Regions from separate parts of the Gordonia sp. Swx-4 genome, predicted to be linked through region 2. Evidence: predicted binding sites of a transcription regulator. Region 2 holds the regulator's gene; each other region holds the start of a gene.
The links. Region 2 encodes LexA, which represses DNA repair genes until DNA is damaged. Its sites were predicted from a motif close to CGAACANNTGTTCG; they were not measured.

Region 1: PWF70_RS08065 (error-prone DNA polymerase) is a predicted target of LexA. The motif match lies at 6,270-6,283, and genes of this name have one in related genera.
Region 3: PWF70_RS14950 (DUF222 domain-containing protein) is a predicted target of LexA. The motif match lies at 6,491-6,504, and genes of this name have one in related genera.
Region 4: PWF70_RS15275 (SAV_6107 family HEPN domain-containing protein) is a predicted target of LexA. The motif match lies at 4,694-4,707, and genes of this name have one in related genera.

Annotation. Positions count from the first base shown of each region.
Region 1 is NZ_CP128197.1:1,746,273-1,753,709, forward strand. Features, by position in the region: gene PWF70_RS08040 (Rv2578c family radical SAM protein) at 1-394, shown strand, start outside; gene imuA' (DnaE2-dependent mutagenesis accessory factor ImuA') at 684-1,451, shown strand; gene PWF70_RS08050 (DNA polymerase Y family protein) at 1,451-3,097, shown strand; gene PWF70_RS08055 (alanine racemase) at 3,103-4,188, opposite strand; gene PWF70_RS08060 (SDR family oxidoreductase) at 4,185-6,125, opposite strand; gene PWF70_RS08065 (error-prone DNA polymerase) at 6,297-7,437, shown strand, end outside.
Region 2 is NZ_CP128197.1:3,042,505-3,049,941, reverse strand. Features, by position in the region: gene PWF70_RS13840 (DeoR/GlpR family DNA-binding transcription regulator) at 1-686, opposite strand, end outside; gene PWF70_RS13835 (putative PEP-binding protein) at 823-2,523, shown strand; gene lexA (transcriptional repressor LexA) at 2,501-3,208, opposite strand; gene PWF70_RS13825 (LysM peptidoglycan-binding domain-containing protein) at 3,446-3,982, shown strand; gene nrdR (transcriptional regulator NrdR) at 4,082-4,549, shown strand; gene hrpA (ATP-dependent RNA helicase HrpA) at 4,523-7,437, opposite strand, start outside.
Region 3 is NZ_CP128197.1:3,277,666-3,285,102, reverse strand. Features, by position in the region: gene PWF70_RS14985 (NUDIX hydrolase) at 1-593, opposite strand, end outside; gene map (type I methionyl aminopeptidase) at 627-1,397, opposite strand; gene PWF70_RS14975 (helix-turn-helix domain-containing protein) at 1,489-1,764, shown strand; gene PWF70_RS14970 (DUF1990 domain-containing protein) at 1,761-2,282, shown strand; gene nadA (quinolinate synthase NadA) at 2,461-3,519, shown strand; gene nadC (carboxylating nicotinate-nucleotide diphosphorylase) at 3,534-4,436, shown strand; gene PWF70_RS14955 (DUF5655 domain-containing protein) at 4,447-4,821, opposite strand; gene PWF70_RS14950 (DUF222 domain-containing protein) at 4,886-6,466, opposite strand; gene PWF70_RS14945 (heavy metal translocating P-type ATPase) at 6,675-7,437, shown strand, end outside.
Region 4 is NZ_CP128197.1:3,352,569-3,360,005, reverse strand. Features, by position in the region: gene PWF70_RS15300 (polyprenyl synthetase family protein) at 1-246, opposite strand, end outside; gene PWF70_RS15295 (methylenetetrahydrofolate reductase) at 258-1,235, shown strand; gene PWF70_RS15290 (LppM family (lipo)protein) at 1,260-2,156, opposite strand; gene PWF70_RS15285 (phytoene desaturase family protein) at 2,169-3,782, opposite strand; gene PWF70_RS15280 (GNAT family N-acetyltransferase) at 3,829-4,500, opposite strand; gene PWF70_RS15275 (SAV_6107 family HEPN domain-containing protein) at 4,821-5,285, shown strand; gene PWF70_RS15270 (SCO2097 family morphological protein) at 5,463-5,864, shown strand; gene mraZ (division/cell wall cluster transcriptional repressor MraZ) at 6,296-6,736, shown strand; gene rsmH (16S rRNA (cytosine(1402)-N(4))-methyltransferase RsmH) at 6,981-7,437, shown strand, end outside.

The DNA.
Region 1 (7,437 bases), 1.3 Mb from region 2:
CGCCGGCCTCGCCCCGCACGTGATGGTCGCACCGGTCATCCCGTATCTGACGGATGCGAGATCTCATCTCGACGAGCTGCTCGGGGCGCTCGCCGACGCGGGGGCGGCGGGCGTGACCGCGTTCCCGATACACCTGCGGTCCTCGACCAAGCCGTGGTTCCTGGAATGGCTGGCCGAGGAACATCCGGCGCTGATCCGTAGGTACCGCGGTCTCTACGGGCGCGGTGCCTACGTGACGCCGGAGTACTCGTCGTGGTTGCGGGAGCGGATGCAACCGATGGTTCAGCGGCACGGGCTGGCCGGCTCTGGTGGCCTGCGGCAGTCCGGCTCGGACGCGGGGTCGCCCGGGTCCGTGGCCGCACCCGAACTGCAGCACGCACTCACCCTGTTCTGACGGCCCTTGCTCCCCGCGCCTGAAGCAGCGAGGCGGGGATACGCAGCTGTTCGCCTTCTTCTGTGACGAAAGATGCTCCAGTGCAACGTGTTATGTCTGGTCGCGGGTCGCCGATCGGTCTCGGTTGACGCTTGTCGGTGGGTGGTCCTACTCTCTGATCATCGAAACAATGTTCGAATGATCGGCGGACGAGATCACCCTCTCGGATCATTCCCACGGCGGTTCGAGAACCAGATGGCGCAGCACCTTCCCGGCTCGCTCGAGAACCACCACGCGACTGGAGAGTGTCATGGATGTGTCGTCCCGTACGGATGAGTTGGCCGGCCTCCGCCGACGCATGGCGGCGATGTCGGGACGTCCCGACCGGCATGCAGTGGAGACGCGCGATCCGGCCACCGGCGTGCTGCCGATTCCGGAGCCGCTGTCAGAGATACTGCCGCACAATGGGATTCCTCGCGGAACGGTCGCCCGGTTCGACGGTGCCAACTCGTTGCTGATCGCGATGATCGCGTCGGCCACCCGTGCGGGTGGCCAGGTCGGGATCGTCGGGATGCCCCGGCTGAGCCTGTTGTCGGCGGTGGAGATGGGTGCGGACCTCTCGCGCATCGCCACCATTCCCGATCCCGGCCTCGATCCGGTGGAGGTCGCCGCGGTCCTGCTCGACGGCATGGACCTGGTGGTGCTCGGCCGTGTGGGGCCGGGTACGGCGGATGCGGTCGCCCCGTCGCGTGCACGCGTGGTGATGGGACGCGTCCGCAAGCAGTCGTCGGTCCTGCTGGTCGCCGGTGGTACCTGGCCGGGTGCGCAGCTGACCATCGAGGCGCGAGTGCTCACCTACCGGCACAGTCCGCTGCTGTCCGGCGCCACCGACCTGGACTCCGCACGCAGCGGATACGGCCGCATCGGCGGAATGAGACTGCAGGTCACGGCATCAGGACGCGGCAGACAGACCCAGAGCACCGAGGTCGACCTCCTGGCACGAGGTCAGGGTGCCGACCGCTCGGTGGAGATGGTCTCGACGACGAGCACTCGTCCGGTCCTCGCGGTCGCGAACTGATGACACGGCAGGAACTCACCAGGCGGACTCTCGCGCTCTGGTGCCCGGACTGGCCGGCGATGGCGGCGGCCGCCGAGGCCGACCTGCCGCCGCTGCATCCGGTGGCGGTGCTGTCGGCGAACCGGGTGGTCGCCTGCTCGTCGACCGCCCGGGCCGTCGGCGTCCGGCGCGGCATGCGCAAACGCCAGGCGCAGGCGCTGTGCCCGGAGATGACCGTCGTCGCGGCCGACGAGGTCCGCGACGGCCGGCTGTTCGATCCGGTGGTGGCCGCGGTGGCCGACGTGATCCCGACCCTCGAGGTGCTCCGGCCGGGTCTGCTGGTGATCCCCGGTGATCGGGCGGCTCGCTACTTCGGCGGCATGGAGGCGCTCGCCGAGGAGCTCGTCGACGTCGTGTCGGCCTGCGGCATCGAATCGCAGGTCGGCATCGCCGACGAGATCTTCACCGCGGTCCTGGCCGCGCGGCGCGGCCACCAGGTGGAGCCGGGTGGGGACCGGGCCTATCTCGCCGGCCGGCCCATCGCCGATCTCGCCCTCGAACCGAGCATGAGCGACCCGTCGCGTGTCGAGCTGGTGGATCTGTTGCGGCGTCTGGGGATAGGCACCATCGGCGCATTCGCCGAGATGGACATCGCCGACGTGGCGACCCGCTTCGCCCGGGACGCGGTGCTCGCGCACCGTCTGGCCAACGCGTTGCCGGGCCGCGTGCCGTCGGGCCGCCACCTGCCGGCCGAACTCGATGTCGACCACACCTGCGATCCGCCAGTCGACCGCATCGATGCCGCGGCGTTCATCGGCCGCACCCTCGCCGAGAAGCTCCACCAACGACTGCGCGACGCCGCCGTTGCTTGCACCCGACTCACCATCGAGGCGACCACCGAACGCGGACAACAGCATTCGAGGACGTGGAATTGTGCGCAGCCGCTGACCCCGGAGACCACCGCGGACCGTATCCGATGGCAGTTGGAGGGCTGGCTGACCGGTGGCCGGCGAGGGAACAGCCGGGCGAGAGGGCAGGTCAAGGACACCCGCCCCGACTCGCCGATCGTGCGCCTGCGGCTGGAGCCGGTGGAGGTCGTCGAGGCCGGTGCCCTGCACTACCAGCTCACGGAAACGCTCGCGGGTGGCTCGGCGGTCGACCCCGACGTCGAAGAACGCGCTCGACGTTCCCTGGTCCGCATCCAGGGGTTGCTGGGCGGCGATGCCGTGCGCATCCCGGTGCTCAGCGGTGGCCGCGGACCAGCCGAACGGATCACGATGGTGTCCCTCGGCGACGAACGGACACCGCGTCGCGACCCGTCCGCGCCGTGGCCCGGGCACCTGCCGCAACCCACCCCGACGGTTCTGGTGGAGACGGCGATCAGCGTGCTCGACGCCCTCGGTCAACCCGTGCGGGTGACCGACCGGGGAGCGTTCACCGCCGAACCGGTGACCGTCCGGCTGTCGGAGACGACGGGTGGCGGAAAAGGCCGGAAGACGAGCTGGGGGTTGTGCTGGTGGGCCGGTCCGTGGCCGGTCGGAATGGACCGCGCATCCGCGGCGGGAACCGAACTGATCGCGCGGGCTCAGGTGCTGCTCGACGACTCACGCGCCCTGCTGCTCTGTTACCGCGGCGGTGAGTGGATCGTCGAAGGGGTCTACGAGTGAGGGCCTCAGTTGTTGCGGCCCCGCGCGATCACCGGCCAACGGGTGTCCGAGCCGTCGATCGCCACCAGCTCGTCGACGAGGTTGACCGCGTTGCACACGTGATTCGGCACCACGCGAACAAAACTCCCGATACCGGGGATGCGCTCGTCGGACGACCCGGCCGGGAACTCCACCACCGCATGATGTTCCGACAGCATCACGATGCGGGCGTCGTGATGATCGAGGAGCCGGCCGTACCCGGTCGCCCAGGCGGCGCGGTCGGCACCGAGGATCTTGCTGCCCGCGTCGAGGACGACCCGGTGGTTGTCACGGCGCACCACCGTCGCGACCGCGGTCAACGAGACCTCGTCGAAGCCGCACGAGCCGATCTCCACCTGCTGTGCGTCGTTGAACGGGTACACGCCGGGCCGGATCTCGGTCAGGACGTTCGCCTGCTCGGCGTCGAGCAGGCCGACCGTCGGGGTCGAGCCACCACTGCGTACCCGCGGTTCGATTCCGTTGGCGCGCAATCCGTCTGCCGCCGTCGCCAGTGCGGCCAGCTCCTGGGTGGCCGCGTCGCGTCGGGTGTCGCCGAGGCCGTAGGAGTGGCCGGGGAAGGTGAACACGCCGATCACGTCGAGTCCCTCCGCGACACCCGCCGCGCCGACCGAACCGGCCAGTTCGGGGGTGACGCCGGTGCGGTGCTGGCCGGAGTCGACCTCGACGAGCACCTGCAACCGGGCCGGACCCACCGCGGAGGCGAGATGCCGTGCGCCGGCGAGCGAATCGATCCCCAATCGCAGGGTGACCCGCTCGGCGAGGGCGCGGAGTCGAGCTGCCTGGCCAGCGGTCGGCCACAACGGGTACGCGATGAAGATGTCGGTGCACCCGGTGACATCCGCGGCATCGGCGAATGCCTCGGCCTCGCCGATGGTCGCCACGGTCAGGCCGACCGCGCCGTGCTCGATCTGCAGGCGGGCGATCTCGGCGCATTTGTGAGTCTTGGCGTGTGGCCGCACGTCGACCCCGACGCTCCGGGCTGCTCCGGCGAGGGCGGCGAGGTTGCGGTCCAGGCGGTCGACGTCGACCTCGAGGTACGGGGTGTCGATCACGCGTCGCGACCACCCGAACGGCGGGCACGCCCCATCGCTGCCGCCGACTCGCCGAACAGCAGGTACTCCAGATGCAGGATGCGGGTGGTCAGGTCGGGCGTGAAGCGGTGCCCGATCTCGGCGATCGTCCCGACGACCGAGCTGACCCGCTTGGGCCGGTCGACGATCGCGTGCAACACGCGGGACGCGGCCTTGTCCACATCCCAGGTGCCGGGCTGGTTGTCGTAGGCCTCGGTGGGCGAGATCATCCGCGTCTTCACCAGCGGCAGACGCACATTGGAGAATGTGACGTGGTCGGAGACGGTCTCGGTGCCGGTGACGTCGCTGAACGCCTCCAGTGCCGCCTTCGACGCCGCGTAGGCACCGAAGCGCGGTCCGCGGGACTGCACCGCGATCGAGGTCACGTTGACCACATGTCCCGACCGCCGGGCCACCATGTGCGGCAGGAGTCCGAGGATGAGGTTGACCGCGCCGAAGTAGTTGACCGCCATGACCCGGTGGTAGTCGTGCGAGCGCTGTACAGAGTTCACGGTGGCGCGCCGGATGGACCGGCCGGCGTTGTTGACCAGCACGTCGACGTGACCGTGCTCGGCGAGCACCGACTTGATCAGTGCGTTGACCGACTCCTCGTCGGTGATGTCGCACTGGTAGGCCACCGCCCGGCCCGGCGGGATGCCCTTCTTGCTGGTCGTCGAATTCAATTCGTCTGCGGCGGAATCGAGTTCCTCGGCAGACCGGGCCACGATCATCACGTTGGCGCCGTGGGCGACACACATCCGGGCGGTGGCCTTGCCGATACCGCTCGACCCGCCGGTGATGAGGATGTTCTTGCCCACCAGCGGACCCCGGGGGTCACGGCGCCGGTTGCGGGAGCGGTCGAGGTGGGCAGACCAGTACTGCCACAGGCCGGGTGCGTACTCGGTGAAGTCGGGAACGCTGATCCCGTGCTCGTGGAGGACGGCGTGGGTGGCGTCGGAGGAGAAGTCCACCGGCAACGACACCGCGTCGAGCACCGCTGACGGGATACCTTGTTGGGCGGCAAGGAGATTGCGTCCGACGCGGGCGGGTCCCATGGCTGACAGAGCGAGCGCGGGCTCGACCACCGAGTGCGGGATGGCATCGAAACCGCGGGGCGCTCCGAATGCCGGGGCGAGGGCGTTGTACATCTCGGTGGTGGTGAGCGAACGCCGGTCGCCGAGATGGAACACCAATCCGCTGCGTTCGGGGTCCACGGCGATGAGCGCGACCATCGCGGCGGCGACGAAGTCGACGGGCACCATGTTGAGCGTGCCGAGGTCGGGCATCGGCAACCGCAGTCTCGACGGCAGGTGGCCGAGCGCGGCGAGATGCCCGAAGAAGTAGTAGGGACCGTCGATCTTGTCCATCTCGCCGGTTCGCGAGTCGCCGACCACGATCGACGGCCGATACACGCGCCACCGCAGGCCCTCGCGCTCGCGGACGACCCGCTCCGCCTCGAACTTTGTCCGGTGATATGCCGTCGGAAAACCTTGGCCGACTTCGAAATCGGCTTCGGTGAACCGGCCGCGATGATCGCCGGCGACGGCGACCGAGGACACGTGGTGGAACAGGGCGTCGTGGGTGATGGCGAAGTCGGCGACGCGAGAGGTGCCGATGACGTTGGCCGCGCGCTGCGACTCGGCGTCGGCGGCCATGTCGTAGATCGCGGCGAGATGGACCACGTGGTCGAACTCCGGCAGGTCATGCGTGTCGAGGCCGAGGCCCGGGCTGGTCAGGTCCCCGACGACCGGGGTCACCCGACCGGTGGCACCGAGCTCGTCGAGCAGGGCGTCGAACGCCGATCGTGAGGATTCGCGAACCAGGGCGTGGATGGTCGCGCCGGGGTCGACGGTCAGAAGTCGATCGATGACGCGTCGGCCGATGAATCCGCTGCCTCCGGTGATGAAGTAGCTGGTCATGTTGGGATCCCATCATGTGAGCGGGCATGTCGCCCGCTGGATGTCCTCGTCCCCCCGATGGGAGATGGAATCTGTCTGATACTCAGAGTTGCACTTACTTGTGCCGAGCGCAACGACCGCGGGGCGGGAATCGAGATGTTCATTCGAATGCATGTTCGATAGACTGCTCGGGTGGGCTGGGATCAGGGACCACCGACGTGGTCGGAGATGGAGCGGGTGCTCTCCGGTCGGGCACCCGACGGCGGGCGTCCGGGTACCGCTTTCGGCCCCGATGACAGCGACCACGCCATGTTCCCGGGCGACGGCGGCGACAGCCCGGCCTGGTCGCGCAAACGCGGCGCCTACCAGGCGGAGGACATCGCGCGCGGCTCGTCGTCGGTGGCCTATGCCGAACTCCACGCCCACAGCTCGTACAGCTTCCTCGACGGCGCGTCGATGCCGGAGGAGCTGGTCGAGGAGGCGGAACGGCTCGGACTGCAAGCGCTGGCCGTCACCGATCACGACGGCTTCTACGGCATCGTCCGGTTCGCCGAGGCCGCCCGCGAGTTCGGCATGCCGACGGTCTTCGGTGCCGAGCTGTCGCTGGAACCCGACATCGCCCGGAGCGGCCTCAACGATCCACCGGGAGAACACCTGCTGGTCCTCGCCCGCGACGGCGAGGGCTACCGGCGGCTGTCGCGGACCATCGCCGAGGCACACATGGTGGCGGGCGAGAAGGGCTTGCTGCGTTACGACCGCGACGCCCTGTCCGGCGCCGGCGACGGACACTGGCTGATCCTCACCGGCTGCCGGAAGGGCGCGGTCCGGCGGGCGCTGGACCGCGGCGGTGTCCCGGCCGCGGAGATCGCGCTGCGGGAGATGATCGAGACCTACGGTCACGGCAACGTCGTCCTGGAACTCACCGCCCAGGGCATGCCCGACGACGACGAACGCAATGCGGTGCTCGCCGGTCTCGCCGCACGCGCCGGGGTGCCGACGGTCGCCACCACGGGTGCGCACTTCGCCGCACCCCGACGCCGCCGGCTGGCGATGGCGATGGCGGCGGTTCGGGCACGCACCGACATCGAGACCATCGCCGGCTGGATGCCGGGGGTCGCCGGCGCACACCTGCGCAGCGGCGACGAGATGGCCCGGCTGATGCCCGCTCACCTCGACGCGATCGACAACGCGGTCGGCATCGCCGCAGACTGCGCCTTTCGGCTCGGTCTGATCGCGCCGGAGTTGCCGCCGTTCGACGTGCCGGAGGGGTACACCGAGGCCAGCTGGTTGCGCGAACTCACCATGACCCGCGCCCGGCGCCGATACGGCACAC
Region 2 (7,437 bases):
ATGTCGTCGATGCCGGCGAAACCGGACAGCTCCTCGCGCTCCATCTTCGAACTGTCGGCGAGGACGACGACGCGGCGGGCTGCGGCGACCATCGCCGCCTTCACCGCCGCCTCGTCGGGATCGGGGGTGGACAGACCGTGCGCCTCGCTCAGGCCGTTGGTGCCGATGAACGCGGTCGTCACGCGGAGTCGGCCGAGCGCGGCGACCGTTTCGGCGCCGACCGTCGCCTGCGTGAGTCCGCGGACGCGACCGCCGAGGGAGTGGAGACCGTCGGCATGGCGTCCGGCGAGCAGCCCGGCGATCGGGAGGCTGTTGGTGATCAGTGTGAGATCGCGGTCGCGCGGCATGGCCTCGGCGGCCCGGAAGGTGGTGGTGCCGGCGTCGAAGAGCACCGATCCGCCGTCGGGCGGGAGGAAACGAAGCGCGGCACGGCCGATCGCGGCCTTCTCCTCGGTCTGTTCCGTCTCGCGCTCGTCGATGCCGAGTTCACCGATCACGCGCAGGACCTCGGGGCGGACGGCACCGCCGTGGACTCGCTGCAGGTGCCCGGCACGTTCGAGCACCGCGAGGTCGCGGCGGACCGTCTCACTGGTCACGTCGAACTTCGCGGCGAGCTCGGCGACCGAGGCGCGTCCTGCGACGCGTACCTCCTCGGCGATGGCCTGCTGTCTCTCCTCGGCGTACACACCGGCTCCGTTCTGATCGTTCCCGTGGCGCTGATCGGGCCGTCCAATGTGGGAACATGTGGCTTTGCGTGTTGTAGTAATTGTGTTTACGCCTGTTTATGTTGACAAGTCAAGAAGAATTTGTAACCGTGGTCACATGACGCAGATTCTGACGGGGACGCCGGTTGTCGGTGGTGTGGCTCTCGGGCCCGCACTCTGGCCGGGACGCCGACCCGACCACTCCGCAGAGGCACTGGGCGCAGGCGTCGAGATCGCCGAGGACCGTCGCGCCGACGAGGCCGAACGGTTCACCGCCGCGGCGGCCGCGGTCGCCGCGCGCCTACGTGAGCGTGCATCGCAGAACACCGGCGTCGCCGCCGAGGTGCTCACCGCAACGGCCGGACTCGCGGAGGACCGCGGCTGGATCGGTGCCGCCTCGGGTCTGATCGCCAAGGGCGCCTCGGCGCCGTCGGCCGCCGTCGCCGCCACTGAACAGTTCGCCGCCGTGTTCACCAAGCTCGGTGGGCTCATGGCCGAGCGCGTCACCGATCTCAACGACGTCCGCGACCGCGTCCTCGCCGAACTCCTGGGCCTCCCCGAGCCCGGCGTGCCCACGCCGGACGTGCCCTCGGTCCTCCTCGCCGACGACCTCGCGCCCGCCGACACCGCGGGGCTCGATCCCGCCACCACCATCGCGCTGGTTACCCGCCTGGGCGGGCCCACCAGCCACACCGCGATCATCGCCCGGCAGCTCGGCATCCCGTGTGTCGTCGCGGTCCCCGGTCTCGCCGGGATCGACTCGGGCACGGTGATACTCGTGGACGGCACGACAGGCGAGATCGTCGTGCAACCCGACAACGCCGCCGCGCGGGCCCGTGTCGACGAGTACACGCGTCAGGCCGCACGGGTCGCCGGCTGGTCGGGCCCGGGTCGCACCGCCGACGGTGTGGAGGTGGCGATCCTGGCCAACGTCGCCGACGGATCGTCGGCCCGTGCGGCCACCGATCATCCGGTGGAGGGCGTCGGACTGTTCCGCACCGAACTGGCCTTCCTCGAACGCGCCGACGAGCCGTCGGTGGAGGAACAGGCGGACATCTATCGCGAGGTGCTCGACGCGTTCGGCGGCCGCAGGGTCGTCATCCGTACGCTCGACGCCGGCTCGGACAAGCCGCTGCGCTTCGTGCACCAGCCCGAGGAGGCCAACCCGGCGCTCGGTGTGCGCGGCGACCGGATCGCCTTGGCACACCCCGAGATCCGTGCCCATCAGCTCGACGCGATCACACGCGCCGCGGAGGGTTCCGAGACGAGCCCCTGGGTCATGGCGCCGATGATCGCCTCACCGGCCGAGGCGGCCGCCTTCGCCGCTCAGGTACGGGAACGCGGACTGGTCGCCGGGGTGATGATCGAGGTCCCCGCCGCCGCGATCCTCGCGCCGGCGATCCTGGCCGAGGTCGACTTCGTCTCGATCGGCACCAACGACCTCACGCAGTACACGATGGCCGCCGACCGGATGTCGGCCGATCTCGCATCGCTGACCGATCCGTGGCAGCCGGCGGTCCTGCACCTCATCGCGACGGTCGCGCGGGCCGGACGGGATCAGGGGAAACCGGTGGGCGTGTGCGGCGAGGCCGCGGCGGACCCGATCCTCGCCTGTGTGCTCGTCGGGTTGGGTGTCACCTCGCTGTCGAGTGCTCCGGTGGCGGCCGCCGCGGTCGGTGCCCGCCTCGGCGGCGTCTCACGGTCGACCTGCGAAAACGCGGCGACAGCCGCGCTCGCCACCACCGATCCGGCTGCGGCGCGCGAGGCTGCCGCCGCGGTTCTCGAGAACGAAGAGGTCAGATACGCCGCATCACGGTGACGACCTTGCCGAGGATCACGGCCTCGTCGCCCGGGATCGGGTCGAACAGCTCGTTGTGCGGCATCAGCCAGACATGACCCTTCTGGCGTTTGAAGGTCTTGACCGTGGCCTCGCCGTCGATCATCGCGGCCACGATGTCGCCGTTGTCGGCCACGTTCTGCTGGCGGACGACCACCCAGTCGCCGTCGCAGATCGCGGCGTCGATCATCGACTCACCGACGACCTTCAGCAGGAACAGCGAACCCTCGCCGACGAGCTCGCGGGGGAGCGGGAAGACGTCCTCGACGGCTTCTTCCGCGAGGATCGGGCCGCCTGCGGCGATCCGGCCGAGCACCGGCACGAAGGTGGGCTCGGGTAGCGCACCACCGGTCGGTGAGGTGGGCGTCGGCGGCTCGCTCGGTGCGATGTTGACCGCTCGCGGACGATTCGCGTCGCGCTTGAGGAGGCCCTTGCGTTCGAGCGTCCGCAGTTGGTGGGCGACGGAGGAGGTCGACGTGAGACCCACCTCGTCACCGATCTCGCGGATGCTCGGCGGGTAACCGCGCTCGCGCACGGATCTGCGGATCACCTCGAGAACTCCGCGCTGCCGCGGCGTCAGCGAGGCCTCGGCCGCCGCCATGTCTGCCGGGGCGACGGGCTCGTCGGCGCCCCGCGCTCCGGTGCGCTTACCGCCGTCATCGCTCATGATCGGGTTCCTCTCGATTCCGAACGTGCTGGTAGATCGCTTGTCTGACGACGACCCTAGCCGAGAATGCCGACCGCATCAAACATTTGTTCGACGTGTTGCGAGACAAGTGTCGGAGTGCCGTGCTACAAATCGAACATCAGTGCATCGAACAGATGATCGACAATCGAACAGTTCGAACGCCGACGACGCAGTCGGAGCACGGACAAGCGTTCGACCGGAAACACGGAGGGCATCATGCGCACCGCCACTCTCATCGACCCCGACCGCTCCACCGATTCGGTCCGTGGTGACGTCCTGGAGCGTCCGCGCCCGATGCGCCGCGGCGACGGCCGCCGGCCCGTCGACGGGCGTCCGGTGCCGGAGTCGGCGGTCCGGGTCCGCCGGGTCGCCTCCACCCGGTGCGCCTCGCCGGTCGGTATGCGGGGTCGTGCACCGGTCGTACCCGTCTCGCGTGTTGCGCATACCGCGCCCTCGGCCGTCATCCGGCGGCGTCGGCGCACGGCGACGGCAATTCTCGCCGGCGTCGGGCTCGCTCTGGCCGTGTGGGTCATCGCGGTCGTCGGTCAGAACTACGCCGCGACGGTCACACCTTCTTCGGTCGGCACCGAGGTCGTACACGTGCGGTCGGGCGACTCGCTGAGCACCATCGCATCGCGCGTCGCCCCCGAGATGCCGCGTGAGGCGGTCGTCGACGAGATCATCCAGCTGAACGACCTCCCGTCGAGCGGGCTGCGCGTCGGTCAGCCGCTGCTCGCCCCCCGGTACCACTGAGCACGGGCGGTATCCTCGATGTCACAGGGACCGGCCGACTACCGGCCTGGCATGCGGCGCGGCTGCACCAGAGTGTCCCGTGACCTGCGTGAGGATACGATGCGCTGCCCCTTCTGCAAGAACGACGACACCAAGGTCATCGACTCGCGTGTCGCTGATGAGGGGCAGGCCATCCGGCGCCGCCGCTCCTGCGTGGAGTGCGGGCGACGCTTCTCGACCGTGGAGAGCGCGGTGCTCGCGGTGGTCAAACGCAACGGCGTCACCGAACCGTTCAGTCGCGAGAAGGTGATGAGGGGCGTCCGGCGCGCATGCCAGGGACGCCACGTCGCCGAGGACGCATTGGCGCAGCTCGCCCAGCAGGTCGAGGACACCGTACGTGCCAGTGGATCGGCCGAGATCCCCAGCAACGAGGTCGGTCTCGCGATCCTCAAGCCGCTGCGCGACCTCGACGAGGTCGCCTACCTGCGGTTCGCGTCGGTCTATCGCTCGTTCGACTCCGTCGAGGACTTCCAGCGCGAGATCGACGACCTCCGAGCCGCCTCAGCCGAGTCGGTCAAGAGTTCGTAGGACCCGCTTCTCCGACACCGGGTACGCGGTGCCGAGCCGTTCGGCGAACAATCCCACCCGCAGCTCCTCGACGAGCCACTGGGCCTCGTCGTTGACGTGCGCCTTCCGGTGGTCGGGCACCTGAGTCAGTCGTTGCGCCCACCGCTCGGTCACCCGGTCGACGACGGCTACTCCGGCCTGATCCCGGGCCGCCGATGCAGGGAGCGCCGACAGGCGGGCCTCGGCGGCCGCGAGGTAGCGCGGCACATTCTCCAGATGTCGTCGTGCGGTGGCGGCGACGAATCCGTCGAAGACGAGATTGTCCAGCTGTTCGGCGACGTCATCGGCCGCGAGTGAACCGGCATGTCGGTCGATCGCGGCACGGACCGGTGCCACCCAACCGAGGGATTCGACGGCGAGAGAGAAGTAGTCCGGTGCCGACTCGGTGATCCGTGGACGCAACTTCTCGGTGAGCACGCGGAATGTCTCGGGAGAGCGCACCGCCGACAGGGTGCCGGCGTCGAGGCCCGCCACGACATCGCGGATGGCGCGACGTGTGCAGTCGGCCAGCAACGCATCGAGATCCGGGTAGGGGCTCTGGCTCAGCGCGAGTCGACCCGCGGCCCCGAGGGAACCGGCCACGCGGCGGTGCAGGGGCGGGATCGCCAGGTCGAGGAGCGCGACGATTCCTCTCGCCGCCAATCGATCACGGGTCTGCTCCGACGCGGCGTCGATCACGACCACCCCGCGCGTGCGTCCGGCGTCGTCGGTGATCGCGTCGATGGTCGGGTAACGGGTGAGGCGTTGTCCGGCGATGTCGACGGTCCGCTGTGCGGCGAGAGTGCCGATGCCCTCGTCGGTCCAGGCGCGATACAGGGTGCGCTTCACCGTCTTCGACGCTGGCGGGGTGGCCGCGCGCTGCAGTTCGGCGATGGAATCGGCTCGCGCGGTGATCTCCCCGGCGTCGTCGGCGACCGCGAAATGCATCCGTAGGTGGGCCGGAATCCGGTCGACGTCGAAATCGCCTGCGGTGACCGTCATCTGCGTGATCGTGGTGAGCTCGCGAGCGAGCCCGACCGTGAGCGGCTCGCTCCGTGGGGTGAGGCGGGCCAGTGCCAGTTCGGCGAAACGCTGTGCCGGCGACATCGACTTGCGTAGCTGCTTCGGCAACGACTTCACCAGTGCGGTGGCCAGTTCCGTCCGCATGCCGGGCACCGACCAGTCGAAACCCGCCGGGCGCACGTGGGGGAGCAGTGCGCGCGGGATGATCACGGTGACACCGTCATCGGGGGCGCCGGGCTCGAACCGGTAGCGGAGTTCGAGTCGGGTGTCGCCCTGCTGCCAGGCGCCCGGATAGTCGGTGGGGGCGGCTTCGGTACTCGCCGCGACGTCCTCCGGCTTGAGATCGAGCAGAGCCGCATCGGAGCGTCGGGCCTTCTTCCACCACGTGTCGAAGTGCCGTGCGGAGGTGACCTCGGCGCCCACCCTCTTGTCGTAGAACTCGAACAGCTGGTCCTCGGTGATCACCAGTCCGCGTGTGCGCATACGGTTCTCGACGTCGGAGGCGGCCTCGAGCAGTGCGCGGTTGCGTTCGAAGAACGGGTGCTGCGTACGCCAGTCGCCCTCGACGAGGGCATGGCGGATGAACAGTTCGCGTGAGACGACCGGGTCGATGGGGCCGTAGTCGACACGACGACGCGCGACGAGGGTGACCCCGTAGAGGGTGACCCGCTCGTAGGCCATCGCGGCACCGCGCTTGGACGACCAGTGCGGTTCGCTGTGCGTGCGCTTGACCAGATCGCCGGCCAGCTTCTCCGCCCACAGCGGGTCGATGCCGGCGACCGTGTGCGCGAACAGTCGCGAGGTCTCGAGGACCTCGGCGGCCATGATGAACGGCGGCGGCTTCTTGGCGAGCGGGGACGCCGGGAAGATCATCAGCGTCGTGTTGCGCGCCCCGGTGAACTCGCGGCCCTCGGTGTTGCGGGCGGCGATGTTGGACAGCAGTCCTGACAGGATCGCGCGATGGACGGCGTCGGCGTCGACCTCGGGCAGGTCGGAACCGGCCGGACTCACCGGCCAGTCGAGGTCCTTGACGATCTCGGTGAGCTGGCGATGCAGGTCCCGCCATTCCCGGATTCGCAGGAAGTGCAGGAACTCCCGTTCGCACATCCGACGGAACTTGCTGCTGGACAACTCCTTGCGCTGTTCGTCGAGGTAGCGCCACAGCTCGACGTAGGACAGGAAGTCCGACTGCGGCACGACGAAGCGCCGGTGCGAGGCGTCGGCGGCCTCGCGATGTTCGGCCGGACGCTCGCGGGGGTCGGGCAGGGACATCGCGGAGGCGATGACCAGCAGGTGGTCGAGGCAGCCGAGTTCGCGACCCGCGATCAGCATCCGTGCGATCCGCGGATCCACCGGGATCCGGGACATCGAGCGCCCGACGGGGGTGAGGCGCGGCGGGCCGCCCTCACGGCTCACGGTGATCGCCCCGAGTTCGGTGAGCACACCCATGCCGTCGCGGATGGCGCGCTCGTCGGGCGGCTGCACGAACGGGAAGTCCGCGATCTCACCGAGTTTCAGCGAGGTCATCTGGAGGATGACGGCGGCGAGGTTGGTACGCAGGATCTCCGGGTCGGTGAACGCGGGCCGGGCGTCGAAGTCGTTCTCGCTGTAGAGCCGAATGCACACACCGGGGGCGACGCGACCGCACCGCCCGGCGCGCTGGCGGGCGCTGGCCTGCGAAACCGGTTCGATGGGAAGGCGATTGACCTTGGTGCGGGTCGAGTACCGGCTGATACGAGCGGTGCCGGTGTCGATGACGTAGCGGATGCCGGGGACAGTCACCGACGTCTCGGCGACGTTGGTGGCCAGCACGATGCGGCGACCGTTCGACGGGGCGAAGACCTTCT
Region 3 (7,437 bases), 240 kb from region 2:
GTCGTATCCACCGGGTAACCGAGTGCGGCGCAATAGATCTCCGACAGCTCCGACATCGGGAACTGCTTCGGTGCCAGCGCGAAAGCGATGTTGGTGTAGGAGAGTTTGGCCGCCAGTCGATGCCGGGCGGTGTCGATGATCTCGGCGTGGTCGAAGGCCACCGGCGGCAACGCGTCGACGGCGAACCAGGCCGCCCCCTCGGGCAGGGTCACCGGGCTGTCCGAGCGGACGAGACCCATGTAGGTCGACGCGATCGTGCGGACTCCGGGAACGCGTGCCGGATCGGAGAAGACCGACAGTTGCTCGAGGTGAGCGATGTCGCGGACGTCCATCGTGTCGGCGACGAGGCGTCGCGCGACGACCGACAACGTCTCGTCGCCGGCGACATCGCCGCCCGGCAGTGACCAGCGGCCGGGTTCGGTGGCGGTGCGGGAGAGCAGGACGCAGAGCGCGGCGTGGACGTCGCAGCCGTCCGCGGAAGGCGGGGTGCGGACCTGGAAGACGACGCTGAGGACCTCGACCCGTAGACCGGTCGCGTTGTCCGACGCTTGTGAGCCGTCGGAACTGGAGGGATCGGACCCGGCGGCTGGCATGGCGTCGATTGTATGGCCCCCGACGCCGCGTGATCAGCGAACCTTCGACGTCAACACGCGTGCCGCGCCGTCGGTGACCGCGATGGTGTGTTCGCTGTGCGCACCGCGAGAGCCGTCGAACGATCGGATCGTCCAGCCGTCGGCGTCGAACTTGATGCGGTCGGTGCCGAGCGTGAACCAGGGTTCGAGCGCCAGTGTCAGCCCGGGCCGCAGTTTCATTCCGCGACCGGCCTTGCCGATGTTCGCCACATGCGGGTCCTCGTGCATGGTGCGCCCGAGGCCGTGGCCGCCGAACTCCGTGTTGACGCGGTATCCGTAGGACTTGGCGACGGTTCCGATCGCGGCGGAGATGTCGCCGAGCCGGGCGTCGGGGCGGGCGGCGTCGATGGCCGCCGACAGGGCCTCCTCGGTCGCCCGGACGAGACGCTGATCCTCCGGGCGGGGTGTGCCGACGATGACGCTGCGGGCGGAATCGGCGACCCAGCCGTCGATCGAGACCGCGATGTCCATGGACAGCAGGTCGCCGTCGGCCAGGACGTAGTCGTGGGGGAGGCCGTGCAGGACCGCATCGTTCACCGACAGGCAGATGACGTTGCGGAAGGGGCCGTGGCCGAACGAGGGCGAGTAGTCCCAGTAGCAGGATTTCGCGCCGCGATCGGCGATGAGGTCGCGGGCGCGCTGCTCGAGGTCGAGGAGATTGACCCCGACGTCGGCCCGTTCCGCGAGGTCGGCGAGCAGGTCCGCGATGAACGCGCCGGTCACCGCCATGGCGTCGACCTCGGACGGTGACTTCAGCTCGACCATTCCCATTTCCCCTTCGCTGACGTTGGCGGTATGCGGTATAGAAATACCGGACTCTCGGTATATGTATACCGCATCGGCTAGGATCGTGGGCATGGTCCGCAACCCGTTGACGCCGGAACAGATCGACGCCGGCCGCCGTCTGGGCGCCCGGCTGCGCGAACTCCGTGGCGCCCGTCCTCTCGGTGAGGTGGCCGTCAGCGCGGGGATCTCCCCGGAGACGCTGCGCAAGATCGAGACGGGCCGCATGCCGACGCCCGCGTTCGCCACCATCGCCGCGCTCGCTCGGTCGCTGAACACCTCGCTCGACGACCTGGCGGCGGTGCATGACGACACCGTCCTCGACGCCGAGGTGGCGCGCGCCGGGTGACGCCGCGTCCGTCGGGCCTCACCTACGCGGAGGTCGGTGCGACCGCCGGAGAGCTGCCGGCGGGTTATCACCATCTGCGGCGATCGCGCGTGATCGGTGCGAGCGAGGGATGTTTCACCACCGTCGCAGACCGAATCCTGAACTGGGACATGCACCGTCGCGCCGGGATCGGCGTCGACGCCTCCACTCCTGCTGCCGAGGTCGGTGCCACGGTGTCGATGCGTCTGGGCGTGGGCCCCGTGCGGATCTCTGCCGCGTGTCGGGTCATCGAGGTGATCGATTCGGGGTCGATCGATTCGGGGGCTGAGCGCGGCTTCGCCTACGGGACCCTGCCCGGTCACCCGGAGATCGGGGAGGAGCGGTTCTGGGTTCAGCGACTCCCGGACGACTCCGTGGTCGCGCACATCGTCGCGTTCTCGAGACCGGGCCGCTGGTTCACGCGACTCGGTGGCCCGATCGGGCGGGTGGCGCAGTCGCGGATCGCCGAGCGGTACCTCGACGCCCTGATGTGCTCCTGACCGGTCGGCCTGCTCTGGCGCGAGGGACGACGGGAATGAACCGGGTGTGGTGAATGTTACGATGCATAGCGTTTTCGACCATGAGTCGAAAACCTGCTTCGGACACACGGCCCGTGCTCCGGGGACACCGATGACCCGGTGGTGGTAGACGCCCGCCGGGACAGCCAGAGGAGTGGCAATGAGCATCACCAGTGATCGCCCGGCGGCCGTGGCCGCCCCCGGGCTCCTCGATGCCGAATGGTTCGACGCACCGGGCGGCTACGCCGGCGTCGAACCGACTCAGGAGTGGGCAGACGAGGTCCGGCGCCTCGCTCGTGCCCGCAATGCGACGCTGCTCGCGCACAACTACCAGCTTCCCGCCATCCAGGACGTCGCCGATCACGTCGGTGACTCCCTTGCCCTGTCGCGCATCGCGGCCGAGGTGGACTCCGACGAGATCATCTTCTGCGGTGTCCACTTCATGGCGGAGACAGCCAAGATCCTCAGCCCTGAGAAGCGGGTACTCATCCCCGACGAGCGTGCCGGCTGCTCGCTGGCCGACTCGATCACCGCCGACGAACTGCGCGCCTGGAAGGCCGAGTTCCCGGAGGCGGTCGTCGTCTCGTATGTGAACACCACCGCCGAGGTGAAGGGTCTGACCGACATCTGCTGCACCTCGTCGAACGCCGTCGACGTCGTCGCCTCGATCGACCCGGACCGCGACGTGCTGTTCCTCCCGGACCAGTTCCTCGGTGCGCACGTCAAGCGGGAGACCGGCCGGGACAACATCCACATCTGGGCGGGCGAGTGCCACGTGCACGCCGGCATCAACGGTGACGAGCTGGCCGACCAGGCCGCGTCGCACCCCGATGCAGACCTGTTCATCCACCCCGAATGCGGCTGCGCCACTTCGGCTCTCTATCTGGCAGGTGAGGGTGCCGTGCCCGAGGATCGCGTGAAGATCCTCTCGACCGGCGGCATGCTCGACGCCGCGCGGGAGACCGGCGCCAAGCAGGTTCTCGTCGCCACCGAGATCGGCATGCTGCACCAGCTCCGCAAGGCCGCACCGGGGGTCGACTTCCAGGCCGTGAACGACCGCGCGTCGTGCCCCTACATGAAGATGATCACCCCTTCCGCACTGCTGCGCTGCCTGCGTGAGGGCCGCGACGAGGTATTCGTCGACGTCGACGTCGCGGAGAAGGCTCGCAAGAGCGTCGAGCGGATGATCGCGATCGGTAACCCGGGGTCGGGCGAGTGACCGGAAACTCTGCTGTGAGTGAAGGTTTCATCGGCCAGGCCGCGGCCGGCGGCGCGCTCGAACTGGCCATCGACGACGATGTCCGCGCCCTCATCCGTACCGCGCTCGACGAAGACCTGCGATACGGGCCCGACGTCACCACGTTGTCGACGGTCCCGGCCGGCGCTGTCGTCGACGCCGCGATCGTGAGTCGTGCGCATGGCGTGATCGCCGGTGTGCCGGTGGTGATCGCGGTGTTCGACGAGGTCATCGGCGCGGGCAATTTCGAGGTGACGGACGCCGTCGCCGACGGCAGCGTCGTCGAACCCGGCGATGTCGTCCTGCGCGTCCACGCGCCGACGGCCGCGCTCCTGACGGCCGAACGCACCGCGCTGAACCTGATCTGCCATCTGTCCGGGATCGCGACCGCGACCCGGGCGTGGGTCGACGCGGTCTCCGGCACATCCGCGCAGATTCGTGACTCCCGTAAGACGCTCCCCGGCCTGCGACTGCTGCAGAAGTATGCGGTCCGCGCAGGTGGGGGAGTCAACCACCGCATGGGTCTCGGCGACGCCGCACTGATCAAGGACAACCACGTCGTCGCCGCCGGTTCGGTCGCAGCGGCGCTGGAAGCGGTTCGCGCCGCAGCTCCGGGCCTTCCCGTCGAGGTCGAGGTCGACTCCCTGTCCCAGCTGGACGAGGTCCTGCCGCTCGAGCCGCAGCTCGTGCTGCTCGACAACTTCGAGCCGTGGGAAACCCAGATGGCCGTGCAGCGACGCAACACCCACTCGCCGCAGACCAAGCTGGAGAGCTCCGGTGGTCTGACGCTCGACGTTGCCGAGGACTACGCCCGCACGGGCGTCGACTACCTGGCCGTCGGTGCACTCACCCATTCGGTCACGGTGCTCGACCTCGGGCTGGACATCCCCGCGCCGTAGTCTGACGACGTCAGTCCGCGGCGTCATAGGCCTCACTGAGCCACCGGTGGACCTCCTCGTCCACCTCCGCGGCCCCACGCACCTCCAGGTGGTGCATCCACACGCGCGGTGAGGGGTGCGCGACTTCCTTGAAGCGGGCAGAGTCGATGCGGTGCGGAAGGGCGATCGACAACACCGCTGGTACTTCGGATCGCAGGTACAGGCCGGGACGCCACACGAAGGCGAAACCGGTCCGACGTCGAAAGTTGACTTGGCTCTTCGTAACTCGGACGGTGATGTCGTCTCCCAGTTCATGAATGGCGTCCTCGACCGCACGGTGGATCGACAGGCCCACCGGCGAGCCTGCAAAGAAGTCCTCGACCTTGTGCGGGGTGTCCATGGTCATTCTGGCTCCAGAATCGCACGGAATCCTCGACGACGGTCCACCACCTTCTTCACGACCGCGATTCTCACCGGTGCGGGTAGGCGGCGGCGAGGAGTATCGAGGCGAGGGTGGCTTCGGCGTCGGAGGCGTTGCGGAGGTCGATGATCTGGCGCATCTGGAGGCGTGGGGTATCGCCGGACTCCGGTTCGGGTCCGTGGATCTCGTTGCGTACCTGTTTGAGTTGTTCGTTGAATCGGCGGGGGATGTCAGGTCGGCGGTTGATGCGTTCGGGGTTGGGTGGTGCGCCGGGTTCGGCGTTCAACCGCCAGGCGCAGCGGCCTTCGTCGGGGCCTTCACGGACCATGCGGGTGGTGTAGCCGCCGGGTTCATTGCTGACCATGCGATTGTGTTTCGGGCACGCCGGTGCGAGGTCGGTGATGTCGGTGAGTCCACCGAGACCCCAATCCAGTTGCGCGTGGTGCATTTCCACGTGCGCGGCGGATATGCCGCAGTCGGGGGTGGAACAGACCTCGCCGTCGGGTCGGGCGAAGGACACGAGACGTTGTTCACGGGTGGCCAACCTCTTGCCGCGTCCGAAGTACAGCGGGACGGCGGTGGCGTCTTTGAACACCGCCAGCCAGGGCTGGGTGTCGGCGGCCATGTTGACGAGGTCGGTGATCGGGATCAGGGTGCCGGTCGCGGTGGTGGCGAACCCGGCTTCGCGTCGTAGGTCGTTGAGATCGGCTTTGATGATCAGCTGGATGGGTAACCCGCGGTGGCTCTTACCCAGGAGTCCGTCGTCGAACACGGCTTTCAGGAGTGCGTTGAGGGCGTCGTGGTTGAGCTGGGCGGGGGTGCGGTCGTCGCGTGCGGCTGCGGCTTCGACCGCCTCGGGGTCGGCGTCCTCGATGGAACCGTGGGGGGAGTCGGGGTCGTCGGGGTTGTTCATGCCGGGTTTGGCCCAGACGGCGAGCAGCATGGTGATGCGGGCGAGGAGTTCGGGGGTGAGGTTGGCGGTCATCTGGGCGGTGCCGTCGGCGCGTTGCCGGTTGACCGACAGATTGCGTCGACGTTTGCGGTCGGTGTCGTCGGTCAGTGTGCCGTCGGGGTCGAGGTGGGCCAGCAGTCGTGCACCGAGGGCGGTGATGTCGGCGGGGGTGTGGTCGACGGCGATCTCGGCCATCTGTCGTTCGGCGGCGACCTTTACGTCGTGGTCGACGGCGTGTGGGATCTGGTCGAGGACGTCGAGTACTGCCCGGACGTGGGAGGTGCTGACCTTGCCGTCGGCCAATGCCTCTGCCAGAGCGGGGCGTTCGGGTTCGAGTGGTTCGCCGGTCGGGCTGAGGTGGGTGGCGGTCGCGTGGCGTTGTTTGGTGCGGCGCATGGGGTCGGCCACGCGTAGGCGGTGGGTCATGAACTGGGTGATGCTGCGGTGGCCGGTCTTGTGGGGTAGGTCGCGGTCGGCGATCTCGATGATCTGTCGGTCGCCGGCGAAAGTGAGTCGGGCGATGGCCTGTTCGGTTCCGGCGGCGACGTCGATGAGTTCGGCATCGGAGCACTGCGCCAGATCGACGGCCTGGAGTTCGGCGGTGATCCGATGCAGTTCCTGCACGAGTTCGGAGGGGCGGGTCGACGGCCCGACGTCGGTGGTCGAGATTCCGGTCAAGACGGTCACCCCCGATGCCGTGTTCGAATGTACATTCGACTTTAGCCGGAATCATGCTGCGGTGCAACGCTTATCGAAATCAGATAGGTGACCCACGTTTGTCGGAGGTGTGTGCTATCGGGTCTCCCACGGCGGGCCGGGTGTCGGCGAACCTCGCAACGAAGATTGGCTATTACGATATACGGGTATGGGGTATATAGTCGGTCGCATGAGTGCTACAGCGATCCATCCCGCGCACGACACGGGTACGCACGAAGGTCACCAGCACGCTGGTGGCGAACACGGCGGTCACGCCGACCACGTCGGCCGGTTCCGCCGACTGTTCTGGATCATGGTGGTACTGGCCATCCCGACGGTGGCGTTCAACGAGATGTTCGCCCACCTGATCGGATACTCGCTGCCTCACCACGGGTGGGTCATGTGGATCTCGCCGGTACTGGGCACGGTCATCTACTTCTGGGGCGGCCGGCCGTTCCTCGCCGGTGCGGTCGGGGAGATCCGGTCCCGCCGGCCGGGGATGATGCTGCTCATCGGGCTGGCCATCACTGTCGCCTTCGTGGCGTCGTGGGGCGCGAGTCTGGGGTTGTTGTCCGGTGAGCTGAACTTCTGGTGGGAGCTTGCGCTCCTTGTCGCGATCATGCTCCTGGGGCATTGGGTCGAGATGCGTGCGCTGGCCCAGACGACATCGGCCATCGACTCGCTGGCGGCCTTGTTGCCCGATGAGGCGGAGAAGGTCGACGGCGCCGGAACGGTCACCGTCGCCGTCTCCGAGCTGCAGGTGGGCGACGTGGTACTGGTTCGGCCGGGTGCATCGATCCCGGCCGACGGTGACGTCGTCGACGGTACGGCGGATGTGGACGAGTCGATGATCACCGGTGAGTCGCGCCCGGTACGACGATCGGTCGGGGATCGCGTGATCGCCGGGACCGTCGCTACCGATTCCGCGGTTCGTGTCCGGGTCACCGCGATCG
Region 4 (7,437 bases), 310 kb from region 2:
CGCCGCGTCGGAGTCGGCGCGACCCGATTCGGTCATACCGCACCGCCATCCGGCGAAGGCGAAGACCGGCCGGATGCGCTTGCCGCCCTGCAGGACGAAGTCGCGGACCAGTTCGGCCGCGGTGCCGACCACCGGGGCGATCTCGGCCGCGGCGGGGACCGCGACGTCGAAGAAACTGCGCAATTCGGTCTCGACGGCCGCCGGGACCGCATCGAGCGAGGTCGGCGTGGGGGAGGCGGAGGTCACCCTGCCAGGCTATGCGAATCGCTATCTACACTGTTCGGGTGACCCCAACCGCTCCGGCACCCTCGATCGTCGAACGCCTGTCCGCCCCGCACCGTGGACCGGTGCCGTTCTCCGTCGAGTTCATGCCCCCGCGCGACGCCGAAGGCGAAGCCCGGCTGTGGCGCGCGGTGCGGATCTTCGAGCGGTTGTCCCCGGCCTTCGTGTCGATGACCTACGGTGCCGGCGGTTCGACGCGCGACCGCACGGTCCGCATCACCGGCGAACTCGCCGCCCAGACCACCCTGCTGCCGGTGGCGCACCTGACCGCCGTCAACCACAGCATCGCCGAACTGCGCGCACTCGTCGGCGCGTACGCCGATCAGGGCATCGCGAACATCCTCGCGTTGCGCGGCGACCCGCCGGGCGATCCGCTCGGCGAGTGGATCGCCCATCCCGAGGGCGTCGAATACGCCGAGGAGCTGGTCCATCTCATCGACACCCTCGGCGACTTCCACGTCGGGGTGGCGTCGTTCCCGGAGGGCCACCACCGTGCCCCCGACCTCGAGCACGACACCCGCAACCTGGTGAACAAGCTCCGCGCGGGTGCCGAGTACTCGATCACCCAGATGTTCTTCGACGTCGAGGACTACCTGCGTCTGCGCGACCGGGTGCAGGCCGCCGACCCCGAGCAGGGTGCCAAGCCGATCATCCCGGGCATCATGCCGGTGACGTCGCTGGCCAGCATCAAGCGCATGGCCGAGCTGTCCGGTTCGGTGATCCCGCCGAAGGTGGTGGAGCGATTCACCAAGGCCGCGGGCGATGGTCCCGAGGAGGATCGTGCGACGGTTCGCGCCGTCGGCATCGACTTCGCCACCGAGACCGCGGAACGGCTCATCGCCGAGGGCGCACCGTGCCTGCACTTCTGCAGCCTCAACTTCGCCAAGGCGACTTCAGAGGTACTCGGCCGCCTCGGCGTGGACGTCGACGCCGCGCTCCACGTCCCCGCCTGACCCTGGAACCTGGCTGTTCGGGTCCTAACTCTTCTCGGGCGCTGTCGAGGCCTTCGGGTCAGCGGCCGCCGAGAGTCCCTCACCCGACAGGGTCGACGGTGCGGTGTTGGTGGCGACCGGTCGTCCCGGGCGCGGGCCGCGGTACCGCTTCGCATAGGCGAGCCGCGCGATGATCAGCACCGCGATGAGACACACGATGGCGACGAACCAGGACCAGCTGCTGACCGCGGCGGTCGCGGGATCCGGGTAGGTGGCATCGGCGGTGAAGTCCGACGGCTCGCCCGGAGCCGGGGTCCAGGTGACCGTCGACTCGCCGACCTGGTCGCCGTTGGTCGCCGTCACCGGCCCGCCGAAGGTGACCGTCAGCTGGACGAAGTCGCGACCCGGGATGAGTTCGGACAGGTCGGTGTCACCGCGGAAACGAACCACCTCGCCGCTGCGCTTGGCGGTGAGGTCCATCGTCAGCGAGGTGTCGCCGTAGGCGTCGGCGATGATGTCGCCGAGCTGGCCGAACTGGCCGGCGGTGAGATCGGAGAAACTCGCGCGGCTGCCCACGCGGGTGACCGCCTCCTCGCCGTTCCCGGCGTCCCCGCTGCGGTCATCGCGGTCGGCGGACCCCGATGGGGCAGCCGACTCCTCGGGTGTCTCCTTGTACTCGGTCACCGAGACCTGCCCCATCATCGACTCGGGGAGATCCAGCTGCGGAGCGCCACGGGGATTGTCCGGTGACGTCGCGACGATGACACTGCCCGAATACCGATCGCCCACCGTCGTCGAACGCTCCAGGCAGCCGGCCATCAGCGGCGACAGAAGGAGAGTCACGACCGCCACCGCCAGCGGCATCAGCCGGCGGGGTCGGGACTGACCGCGGGAGGACTTCGGTGCACCCTGCTCGGGAATCGACAATCGCACGCTGCTCATCGTGCCAGACGCTCAGCTGAACAAACGTCTCCTACGCAGTGCGGCGTGCCCGGCGATGTAACCGCTCGCGCCCGTCACCCCGCCGCCCGGGTGGGTCGACGCCCCGGCCAGGAACAGTCCGTCGGCGCCGGGGACGCGATGGCCCGCCAGGTCGGGGGTCGGTCGCCACATGAACATCTGGTCGATCGACATCTCGACATGCATGATGTTGCCGCCGATCAGGCCCAGCTCGGACTCGAGATCCTCGGGGGTCTGGATGTACCGGTGTGCGATGGACTCCGCGAAACCCGGTGCATGACGGTCGACTTCGTCGCAGACCGCGGCCGCCGCCTGTGCCCCCAGCGTCGACCAGTCGCCCCCGGCGAGCCGATAGGGGTGCCACTGTGCCCACAGGTTGATCGCGTGCCTGCCCTCCGGGGCGAGGGTGGGGTCGATCGCCGAGAAGCTCATCGCCACCACCGCGGGCCGCGGCGGTAGTACACCGACCGCCGCAGCGGCGTGCGCGCGGATCAGGTGCGCACGGTCGGTGACCAGCAGGCCGAGTGCCGAGTGGACGCCGTGGACGGGCAGGTCGTCGGGGAGGTCGCGGTAGACGGGCAGCGCGGTCGTGCCGAGACGCACCGCCATCCCGATCCCGCTGCCGACGACGATGTCGCGTCGCCAGCGGTCGATGGTCCCGGCGTCGAAACCGCCCGCCGCCAGCAGGTCCAGGGTCGCCAGCACGTGGCAGGCGTTGATCACGGTCGGTGTGCACCGACGCTCGCCGGATTCGGTCTGCACCCGCCAGTGGTCACCGCACCGGGTGATCGAGACGGCCGGGTCCCCGCACACGATCCGGCCGCCGTCGGCGCCGATGCGGTGGACGAGCGCATCGGTCAGCGCACCGCTGCCGCCGATCGCGCGGCCGGGCGGGATGAGATGCATCAGGGCGGCGAACCCGACCATCGGCGCGGTGCCGGGTGCGTTCATCGGCGGTCCCGACTGCGCACCGAACCAGGCGAGCCCGGCCTTGAGCTGTTCGGAGTCGAAGTATCGGTCGAGGAGCGAGTCGCCGGACGCCATGAGTTCGGCGGTGAGATTCAGCATCGCGCCGCTGCGGCGTCCGATCAGGCCGGTGCGTTCGGTGGTGGCCGTCGAACCGAGACCGGCGAACGCCCGCCCGAACTGTCCCATCGACGCGGGTCGGTAGAAGACGTCCATGACGGCCCGCGCGCGCGGCGTCCAGGTCTCGACGAACTGCCGGTATGCCGCGGCATCCTTTGCGCCGCAAGATCGTTCGATGGAGACGCACGTGGCGTCGAGATCGGTGCGGAAAACGATCGCCGGGGCCGTGTCGGTCGCCGGCACGAAGGCCCAGGGGTCGCAGTCGACGTACCGGAGTCCGTGCGAGGCGAGGTCGAGGTCGTCCAGAACGGGGGAGTGCCGGATCATCAGGTGCGCCGAGGAACCGCGATCGATGCGGTGCCCCGGGAAACGTTCGACGGTCGACACCGCCCCGCCGGGGATGTCGTCGCGTTCGAAGACCTCGACGTCGCGACCGGCCTTCGCGAGGTAGGCCGCGGCGATCAGGCCGTTGTGGCCGCCGCCGACGACCACCGCGTCGCGCCGCTCCCCGTGCCCGCTCATGCGTGTTCCGTGCCGTGCGCTGTCGTCTTTGTCTGTGCCATGCCCTCTATCTTCCGGATGGTGGGGGACCGGGGGGCGGCGGTTGCAGATTCAGCGGCAACGGACGGCCGAGGAACGCGAACGGACGGGGGTCGCCGGTGAAGGTGAAATGCCGGAGCACGTCCGTGAAGCCCATCCGCCGGTACAGCGACCACGCCCGGTTCTGTTCGGCGGGGATCTCCGGCGTAGACAGGAGGACATGACGTTCGGGCCGCTCGGCGAGGAGCCGTGCCAGCAGCAACTGTCCGATGCCGCGTCCCTGTGCGGTGGGATGAACGTGGAGCTCGGTTAGCTCGAAGTAGTCCCGGGCGATCATCTCGATGTCCGCGGGCGAGCGTCCGGTCTGCCGCAGCCCGAGCCGGAGCTGCTGATTCCACCACTGTCCGGTCGCGCCGGTGTAGCCGTACGCGATGCCGACCAGGACGTCGTCGGGACCCGTACCCACCGGCGGTCCGACCCGGCGACGGGACGTCGGCATCGACTGCGCCTCGTGCGGGGGCAGGGTGGCGACCGCGCCGATCGCGCGCCAGCCCGGCCGGGCGATGTGCTCGCGCCACAGAGACGCTCGATGCATCTCGGTCCCGCGGGGATATCCCATCGCGGTCACGTAGACGTCGAGAGCGGGCTCCAGCCACACGCGGGAGTCCTGACCACTGAGGTTCACCAGCCGGAGCGTCAACGTCGGGTCGCTTCCGGGTTCACCGAGCGGGCCCGCACCGCCCCGGCCATGCGTTCTCCGACCATCTGGCGTGACTGTCCTCTCGGTACGGCGGACTCCGCGGAATCGGGTCGCGGGACCCGGTGTTGAAGAAGGATGCGGGCGCGGACCCACGCCTTGAAGAGACGCGCGCCGCTAGCTATATTGAACGTGTCGAACGGGTGTTCGATGAATGTGCCTCCGCAAGCTGTTCGCGTTCATCCCGACGACATGACGGTCCGGTGGCGGACGAGGGAAGCGTCTGCCACCGGACACCGTCGCCAGCGAGTGAGGAGGATGCCATGCCCGGACGGCCCACATCCCGCCGGTCCGCCCCCGTCGACCCGGTGATGGTCGGACGTGCGCGCGACCTCCTCCAGCGCGCCCATCTCCTCCTCGACAACGCCGACGGCGTCTCCGACGACGCCGAGCGATTTCGGCAGTTCTATCTCGTCGCCCTCCGTGCGGCAGGCGCCGCGCTCGCGATCGGCGAGCCGGCCGGCCCCGCCCGTCGCAAGACGTCGAACGCCTGGACCCGCATCGGAGTTGTCGCTCCCGACCTCGCCCCGCTGGCCGCGCGCTTCGCCACGCTGTCGCCCGTCCGGATGAAGATCGAGTCGGGGATCATCCGAACACTCGACCCCGACAGTGTCGCCGGCATGCGACTCCTCGTCCTTGATTTCCTCCGCCGGGTCGAGACCTTGGTCATTGCTTACGAGCAAGGCAAATTCGGGACAGAGGAGCCCCAAATCGGGCGAACTGCGTGAGGCCGGACACGCATTCGGCGTTCCGTTGTCGTTCCGGTATGTGCATCCGGACCAACAACAGCGAGTAATGGTGGTCGCGGCTGATTTCACCTCGTATCATGGGAGAATAAGGCGCAGACGCCTCACCGGTCGCGGTTGACCGTCGTCGGCGTCGCGGATCAGGGAGAAGGAGGGTCGGTGCCACTTTCGGAGCACGAGCAACGCATGCTCGAACAGATCGAGAGCGCTCTGTACGCGGAAGACCCCAAGTTTGCGTCCAGTGTCAAGCGTCGTCGGCTGGGTAAGTCGAGTGGCCGTCGTCGCCTACAGGCGGTGGCCATCTTCGTCGTCGGCCTCGTGATGCTCGTCGGCGGTCTCATCGTCAAGATCGACATCGGGGGATTCCCGATCGTCAGCCTCCTCGGCTTCCTGGTGATGTTCGGCGCCGGTCTCTTCGCCCTCTGGGGTGACGACCTCGCCGACTCCGCGACGTCCGCGCCGCGTGCCGGAGGCAAGAAGCAGTCCGGGTCGTCCGGCTCCAAGCGCAAGCTGTCGGAGCGGATGGAAGAACGATTCAACCGTCGGTTCGAGCAGGAGTAGATCCCCGGCCGGCCTGAATGCCACGACTCATCCGGAGCCGCGCACCCCAGTGGGTGCGCGGCTCTTTCGTATGTGCGATCCAGCGCGCTCCCGGCCGTGCGCCCCAGGCGCCCCACCGTCACCCACTCCCGGGCCCCACCTTCCCCCACCGGGGGTCCCCACTTTGCCCCACTTATGACGGAACTGCTGGTCGCACGGGTATCTGGCACCTCAGGAAACACGTCTGCCACACGGCTCCGGGAGGTGTAGACGCGCGTTTGCGCACGGGACACGCACGAAGTTCCACACATTTTGCCCGCTTGAACTGGGGATTTGCTGAACGTGGGAGATCGTGTGGGCCTCTGGGGTGGAAAGTGGAGGAAAGTGGGGTACTGTGGCAGCACTGGGTGAGGCGATCCGGAGCGCGGAACCCAGGGGCAGGAGGTGTCGACATGTCTGTGCGATTCGTCGGCACCTACACGCCCAAATTGGACGACAAAGGGCGACTCACGTTGCCCGCGAAGTTCCGCGATGCACTGGCAGGAGGGGTAGTGGTCACCAAAGGCCAAGACCACAGCTTGTCGGTGTATCGGACCGAAGAGTTCGATGCGATCGCGGCGAGGATCGTCGAGGCGTCACGCAACGACCCTGACCTGCGTGCGTTTCAGAGGACCTTCTTCGCCGGTTCGGAAGAACAGCGACCGGACGGCCAGGGCAGGATCAGCCTGTCCTCCGACCATCGCATCTATGCGGGACTGTCCAAGGAGTGCGTGGTGTTCGGCAGCTTCGATCACCTCGAGATCTGGGATTCGGCCGCATGGGACGAGTACCAGACGCAGCACGAGGAGAACTTCTCGGCAGCCAACTCGGCCGCGTTGAACGCGGTCTTGTAGCCGAGAGGGGACGGGGCTGAGCGGTACTCGGGCTTCGGGTGGCACGAGGCCCCGATCCGGTCCGACCCTGGCGTACTTCCCCAACGCCAGGTACGGAATCGGATCGGGACCTCGCTCCATCCGGGGCGCGGCCCGACGGTGATCCGCCGTCCCGCCCGCGACATGACACTCCTCCGACAAGTCCTTCGCACCGAAACGCCGACTCTGCCGACCGACATGGCCGACACGCCGATGGGGGCCCTCCGTGGATGACACTGGTGACGACACTCGCCGCTCGGGCGAGTTCGGCCACATCCCGGTCATGGGCCGGCGGATCGTCGAATTGCTCACCCCGGCACTGGAATCAGAAGACCGGCGGGTGTTCCTGGATGCGACGCTCGGCGCCGGTGGGCACAGCGAACTCATCCTGAACACATTCCCCAACGTGCACCTCGTCGGCATCGACCGCGACGCCTCCGCCCTGGACATCGCGCGACGCAGGCTCGCGCCGCACGCGGACCGGATATCCCTGCACCAGGCCACCTTCCACGAGATCGCCGACGTCCTCGACGACGCCGGTGAGGAATCCATCGACGCCGCGCTGTTCGACCTCGGCGTCTCGTCGATGCAGCTCGACCAGGCCGGCCGGGGATTCGCCTACTCGGTCGACGCGCCCCTGGACATGCGGATGAACTCCGACGACCCCCTCACCGCGGCGGACG